3 regions of the Bacillus sp. ABA4_010 genome follow, and region 2 is predicted to be linked to each of the others. Evidence: a T-box and tRNA genes for the amino acid it is inferred to sense, from the RefSeq annotation. Region 2 holds a T-box; the other regions hold tRNA genes.
What was found. The T-box of region 2 lies ahead of ileS (isoleucine--tRNA ligase). A T-box ahead of a tRNA ligase gene usually reads a tRNA of that ligase, here a tRNA-Ile.
Positions count from the first base shown of each region.

Region 1 (2,320 bases), 680 kb from region 2:
TTCGGGTCGTAAAGCTCTGTTGTTAGGGAAGAACAAGTACCAGAGTAACTGCTGGTACCTTGACGGTACCTAACCAGAAAGCCACGGCTAACTACGTGCCAGCAGCCGCGGTAATACGTAGGTGGCAAGCGTTGTCCGGAATTATTGGGCGTAAAGCGCGCGCAGGCGGTTCCTTAAGTCTGATGTGAAAGCCCACGGCTCAACCGTGGAGGGTCATTGGAAACTGGGGAACTTGAGTGCAGAAGAGGAAAGCGGAATTCCACGTGTAGCGGTGAAATGCGTAGAGATGTGGAGGAACACCAGTGGCGAAGGCGGCTTTCTGGTCTGTAACTGACGCTGAGGCGCGAAAGCGTGGGGAGCAAACAGGATTAGATACCCTGGTAGTCCACGCCGTAAACGATGAGTGCTAAGTGTTAGGGGGTTTCCGCCCCTTAGTGCTGCAGCTAACGCATTAAGCACTCCGCCTGGGGAGTACGGCCGCAAGGCTGAAACTCAAAGGAATTGACGGGGGCCCGCACAAGCGGTGGAGCATGTGGTTTAATTCGAAGCAACGCGAAGAACCTTACCAGGTCTTGACATCCTCTGACAACTCTAGAGATAGAGCGTTCCCCTTCGGGGGACAGAGTGACAGGTGGTGCATGGTTGTCGTCAGCTCGTGTCGTGAGATGTTGGGTTAAGTCCCGCAACGAGCGCAACCCTTGATCTTAGTTGCCAGCATTCAGTTGGGCACTCTAAGGTGACTGCCGGTGACAAACCGGAGGAAGGTGGGGATGACGTCAAATCATCATGCCCCTTATGACCTGGGCTACACACGTGCTACAATGGACGGTACAAAGAGTCGCGAGACCGCGAGGTGGAGCTAATCTCATAAAACCGTTCTCAGTTCGGATTGCAGGCTGCAACTCGCCTGCATGAAGCCGGAATCGCTAGTAATCGCGGATCAGCATGCCGCGGTGAATACGTTCCCGGGCCTTGTACACACCGCCCGTCACACCACGAGAGTTTGCAACACCCGAAGTCGGTGAGGTAACCGTAAGGAGCCAGCCGCCTAAGGTGGGGTAGATGATTGGGGTGAAGTCGTAACAAGGTAGCCGTATCGGAAGGTGCGGCTGGATCACCTCCTTTCTAAGGATTTTTACAAGAATCGTTGACGAAAAACGTTTTGTTCAGTTTTGAGAGAATTTCATTCTCTTTTCTTATGGTATGGGCCTATAGCTCAGCTGGTTAGAGCGCACGCCTGATAAGCGTGAGGTCGATGGTTCGAGTCCATTTAGGCCCACCATACCACTTTTATATTGGGGCCTTAGCTCAGCTGGGAGAGCGCCTGCCTTGCACGCAGGAGGTCAGCGGTTCGATCCCGCTAGGCTCCACCAATGATTGTTCTTTGAAAACTAGATAACAGTAATAGCTGAGGAAAGTGAAAGCTTTTCTAATGTAAGAAACATGTAGCCGTAAGGCGAATGGTTAAGTTAGAAAGGGCGCACGGTGAATGCCTTGGCACTAGGAGCCGATGAAGGACGGGACTAACACCGATATGCTTCGGGGAGCTGTAAGTGAGCTTTGATCCGGAGATTTCCGAATGGGGAAACCCACTGTTCGTAATGGAACAGTATCTTTACCTGAATACATAGGGTATGGAAGGCAGACCCGGGGAACTGAAACATCTAAGTACCCGGAGGAAGAGAAAGCAATTGCGATTTCCTGAGTAGCGGCGAGCGAAACGGAATTAGCCCAAACCAAGAGGCTTGCCTCTTGGGGTTGTAGGACACTCTATACGGAGTTACAAAGGAACGAAGTAGATGAAGAGGCCTGGAAAGGCCCGTCGAAGAAGGTAACAACCCTGTAGTTGAAACTTCGTTCTCTCTTGAGTGGATCCTGAGTACGGCGGGACACGAGAAATCCCGTCGGAAGCTGGGAGGACCATCTCCCAAGGCTAAATACTCCCTAGTGACCGATAGTGAACCAGTACCGTGAGGGAAAGGTGAAAAGCACCCCGGAAGGGGAGTGAAAGAGATCCTGAAACCGTGTGCCTACAAGTAGTCAGAGCCCGTTAACGGGTGATGGCGTGCCTTTTGTAGAATGAACCGGCGAGTTACGATCCCATGCAAGGTTAAGTTGAAGAGACGGAGCCGCAGCGAAAGCGAGTCTGAATAGGGCGAATGAGTATGTGGTCGTAGACCCGAAACCAGGTGATCTACCCATGTCCAGGGTGAAGTTCAGGTAACACTGAATGGAGGCCCGAACCCACGCACGTTGAAAAGTGCGGGGATGAGGTGTGGGTAGCGGAGAAATTCCAATCGAACCTGGAGATAGCTGGTTC
Region 1 covers NZ_JBSWUN010000003.1:490-2,809, forward strand. Annotated here, with positions in the region: rRNA gene ACXAEO_RS01120 (16S ribosomal RNA) at 1-1,125, shown strand, start outside; tRNA gene ACXAEO_RS01125 (tRNA-Ile) at 1,206-1,282, shown strand; tRNA gene ACXAEO_RS01130 (tRNA-Ala) at 1,298-1,373, shown strand; rRNA gene ACXAEO_RS01135 (23S ribosomal RNA) at 1,463-2,320, shown strand, end outside.
Region 1: it encodes a tRNA-Ile, which carries the amino acid that the T-box ahead of ileS (isoleucine--tRNA ligase) is inferred to sense. The anticodon was not compared.

Region 2 (2,320 bases):
AATCACGGTCATATAAAGGATGCTTCGCTACAACATGCTCCAACTCTGCTCCTTTAACCGTTCGCGTCACTTCATATGTTTCCCACTCAATTGCTTTTGCGACAGACTCTACTAACTCAGACGCAATAACATATTTACCGCCATTTGCTGCGACTACGCTATATTCAAGGTCTGGATGTACTGAAATACCAAGATTAGCTGGCATTGTCCACGGTGTTGTCGTCCAGATTACAATTTGCTCATCACTGTTCAAGACACCTTTTCCATCTTTAACAGGGAACGCAACGTAAATAGAAGGAGATTTTTTATCATAGTATTCAATCTCTGCTTCTGCTAAGGCAGATTCACTTGAAGGAGACCAATAAACTGGTTTTAATCCTTTGTAAATATAGCCTTTTTTCGCCATCTCACCGAACACTTTAATTTGCTGTGCTTCGTATTCCGGCTGTAATGTTACATACGGATTATCCCAATCACCGCGAACGCCAAGACGTTTGAATTGCTCACGCTGACGGTCTACTTGCTCCCACGCATACTCTTCACATAATTTACGGAATTCAGCGACGCTCATTTCTTTGCGGTTCACTTTTTTATTTTTTGTTAATGCTGTTTCAATTGGCAAACCATGTGTATCCCAACCTGGAACATATGGTGAGCAAAAGCCAGCCATCGATTTATAGCGCACAATAAAGTCCTTCAAAATTTTATTAAGAGCATGCCCCATGTGAATATCACCGTTTGCATACGGAGGGCCGTCATGCAGGATGAAAAATGGACGATCTTTTGTGCGTTCTTGCACTTTTTCATAGATGCTCATTTCTTCCCATTTTTTCTGCATATCTGGTTCACGTTTTGGTAAATTACCACGCATCGGAAATTCCGTTTGCGGCATTAATAATGTGTCTTTGTATTCCATGATTTAGCCTCCATTTTTATATTCAAAATACGGAACGAACTTCGTTACCGCTGCAAGCTTTCCATCGACTACTTTTGGTTCCTTCAAATGAAAAAAGGGACCGTCACAGTCGACTTGCACTACTGATGGACAATAAAAAAAGACCTTCTGCATCCCAAAAAGGGACGAGAAGATCTCCCGCGGTACCACCCTTGTAGACTGTACCTTTATGTATACTAAAATTAGGCAAAGTCCTCTTAAAACATTCTTAACGCGAATGACACGCCATTGTCTACTATTAGTTCGACAAGGAACTCCAGGGTGATGTTCATTTCTTCGTTTTATACCGAGCTCCCACCTTCCTCGATTCGCTATTATAAAACAACTGAAGAAACTACTGTCCCTTTCCTCGTTATACTCGTTATACGAAAAGAAATCGTGATAAAATTATAAAATAATTTTCCTTTAGAAGTCAAGACGACATTGTCAATCTTCTTCTTTTGGATCAAAAGCAGAGACTTCATATTCCATCAAATGATCCCAGTCATCATTATCAAGCATTTCAAGTTGTGCCTCAATCAACATTTTGAATCTTGTCCGGAACACTTTAGATTGCTTTTTTAAGTCCTCGATATCAATCGCGATTTTTCTTGATTTTGATAAGGCTTCATTAATGATGCGGTCTGCATTTTTTTCGGCTTCTTTAATAATGAGCTTGGCTTCTTTCTGTGCGTTTCGCTTAACTTCTTCTCCCGCTTCCTGGGCAATTAAAATTGATTTATTCAACGCTTCTTCAATGCTCGTAAAGTGGCCGATTTTTTCCGTTAGCTCATGAACTTTACCCTCAAGCTCTTTCTTTTCACGAATCAATTGTTCGTAATCTTTAATAACCTGATCCAAAAACTCATTTACTTCATCTTCGTCATATCCCCGAAAACCCTTATTGAATTCCTTGTTATGAATATCTAAAGGTGTTAAAGGCATTATAAGCCACCTCCACGTTGTCTCATTCTCCAATTCTGAACATTAATTTTCGACGTTTTTTGTCTATTTCCTGCTTTTTATGCCGTTTATTTTTGAATTCCGACGACAATTCTCCATTTTTCTTTTTTTGTCTTACCTTCAATGGACAAGATACGGCTTCTGCCATGCCCTCTCAACGAAAGAACATCTCCCTCTTGGCACTCAAAAGAAGGTTGCTCCACGACTTTAAAATTAACTTTTGCATTGCCGTGCTCAATAAATGGCTGCACTTTTTGCCTAGAAAGACGGTAAATATTAGATAACAGAACATCCAATCGCAAAGATGACACTGTAACCGACTGTTCAATCCACTCTTCTTTTGACTCAAGCAGTTCTTGTTTGTCAATTACTTTTAGCGTCACCTTCGCCTTTCCTACCGACTGCAGGTTCATTTCAATATAC
Region 2 covers NZ_JBSWUN010000003.1:680,916-683,235, reverse strand. Annotated here, with positions in the region: gene ileS (isoleucine--tRNA ligase) at 1-916, opposite strand, end outside; T-box leader at 1,074-1,314, opposite strand; gene ACXAEO_RS04680 (DivIVA domain-containing protein) at 1,382-1,879, opposite strand; gene ACXAEO_RS04675 (YlmH family RNA-binding protein) at 1,966-2,320, opposite strand, start outside.

Region 3 (2,320 bases), on a different contig from region 2:
GGAAACCGGAGCTAATACCGGATAACACCGAGGACCACATGGTCCTTGGTTGAAAGATGGTTTCGGCTATCACTTACAGATGGGCCCGCGGCGCATTAGCTAGTTGGTGAGGTAACGGCTCACCAAGGCGACGATGCGTAGCCGACCTGAGAGGGTGATCGGCCACACTGGGACTGAGACACGGCCCAGACTCCTACGGGAGGCAGCAGTAGGGAATCTTCCGCAATGGACGAAAGTCTGACGGAGCAACGCCGCGTGAGCGATGAAGGCCTTCGGGTCGTAAAGCTCTGTTGTTAGGGAAGAACAAGTACCAGAGTAACTGCTGGTACCTTGACGGTACCTAACCAGAAAGCCACGGCTAACTACGTGCCAGCAGCCGCGGTAATACGTAGGTGGCAAGCGTTGTCCGGAATTATTGGGCGTAAAGCGCGCGCAGGCGGTTCCTTAAGTCTGATGTGAAAGCCCACGGCTCAACCGTGGAGGGTCATTGGAAACTGGGGAACTTGAGTGCAGAAGAGGAAAGCGGAATTCCACGTGTAGCGGTGAAATGCGTAGAGATGTGGAGGAACACCAGTGGCGAAGGCGGCTTTCTGGTCTGTAACTGACGCTGAGGCGCGAAAGCGTGGGGAGCAAACAGGATTAGATACCCTGGTAGTCCACGCCGTAAACGATGAGTGCTAAGTGTTAGGGGGTTTCCGCCCCTTAGTGCTGCAGCTAACGCATTAAGCACTCCGCCTGGGGAGTACGGCCGCAAGGCTGAAACTCAAAGGAATTGACGGGGGCCCGCACAAGCGGTGGAGCATGTGGTTTAATTCGAAGCAACGCGAAGAACCTTACCAGGTCTTGACATCCTCTGACAACTCTAGAGATAGAGCGTTCCCCTTCGGGGGACAGAGTGACAGGTGGTGCATGGTTGTCGTCAGCTCGTGTCGTGAGATGTTGGGTTAAGTCCCGCAACGAGCGCAACCCTTGATCTTAGTTGCCAGCATTCAGTTGGGCACTCTAAGGTGACTGCCGGTGACAAACCGGAGGAAGGTGGGGATGACGTCAAATCATCATGCCCCTTATGACCTGGGCTACACACGTGCTACAATGGACGGTACAAAGAGTCGCGAGACCGCGAGGTGGAGCTAATCTCATAAAACCGTTCTCAGTTCGGATTGCAGGCTGCAACTCGCCTGCATGAAGCCGGAATCGCTAGTAATCGCGGATCAGCATGCCGCGGTGAATACGTTCCCGGGCCTTGTACACACCGCCCGTCACACCACGAGAGTTTGCAACACCCGAAGTCGGTGAGGTAACCGTAAGGAGCCAGCCGCCTAAGGTGGGGTAGATGATTGGGGTGAAGTCGTAACAAGGTAGCCGTATCGGAAGGTGCGGCTGGATCACCTCCTTTCTAAGGATTTTTACAAGAATCGTTGACGAAAAACGTTTTGTTCAGTTTTGAGAGAATTTCATTCTCTTTTCTTATGGTATGGGCCTATAGCTCAGCTGGTTAGAGCGCACGCCTGATAAGCGTGAGGTCGATGGTTCGAGTCCATTTAGGCCCACCATACCACTTTTATATTGGGGCCTTAGCTCAGCTGGGAGAGCGCCTGCCTTGCACGCAGGAGGTCAGCGGTTCGATCCCGCTAGGCTCCACCAATGATTGTTCTTTGAAAACTAGATAACAGTAATAGCTGAGGAAAGTGAAAGCTTTTCTAATGTAAGAAACATGTAGCCGTAAGGCGAATGGTTAAGTTAGAAAGGGCGCACGGTGAATGCCTTGGCACTAGGAGCCGATGAAGGACGGGACTAACACCGATATGCTTCGGGGAGCTGTAAGTGAGCTTTGATCCGGAGATTTCCGAATGGGGAAACCCACTGTTCGTAATGGAACAGTATCTTTACCTGAATACATAGGGTATGGAAGGCAGACCCGGGGAACTGAAACATCTAAGTACCCGGAGGAAGAGAAAGCAATTGCGATTTCCTGAGTAGCGGCGAGCGAAACGGAATTAGCCCAAACCAAGAGGCTTGCCTCTTGGGGTTGTAGGACACTCTATACGGAGTTACAAAGGAACGAAGTAGATGAAGAGGCCTGGAAAGGCCCGTCGAAGAAGGTAACAACCCTGTAGTTGAAACTTCGTTCCCTCTTGAGTGGATCCTGAGTACGGCGGGACACGAGAAATCCCGTCGGAAGCTGGGAGGACCATCTCCCAAGGCTAAATACTCCCTAGTGACCGATAGTGAACCAGTACCGTGAGGGAAAGGTGAAAAGCACCCCGGAAGGGGAGTGAAAGAGATCCTGAAACCGTGTGCCTACAAGTAGTCAGAGCCC
Region 3 covers NZ_JBSWUN010000004.1:18,674-20,993, reverse strand. Annotated here, with positions in the region: rRNA gene ACXAEO_RS19790 (16S ribosomal RNA) at 1-1,396, shown strand, start outside; tRNA gene ACXAEO_RS19785 (tRNA-Ile) at 1,477-1,553, shown strand; tRNA gene ACXAEO_RS19780 (tRNA-Ala) at 1,569-1,644, shown strand; rRNA gene ACXAEO_RS19775 (23S ribosomal RNA) at 1,734-2,320, shown strand, end outside.
Region 3: it encodes a tRNA-Ile, which carries the amino acid that the T-box ahead of ileS (isoleucine--tRNA ligase) is inferred to sense. The anticodon was not compared.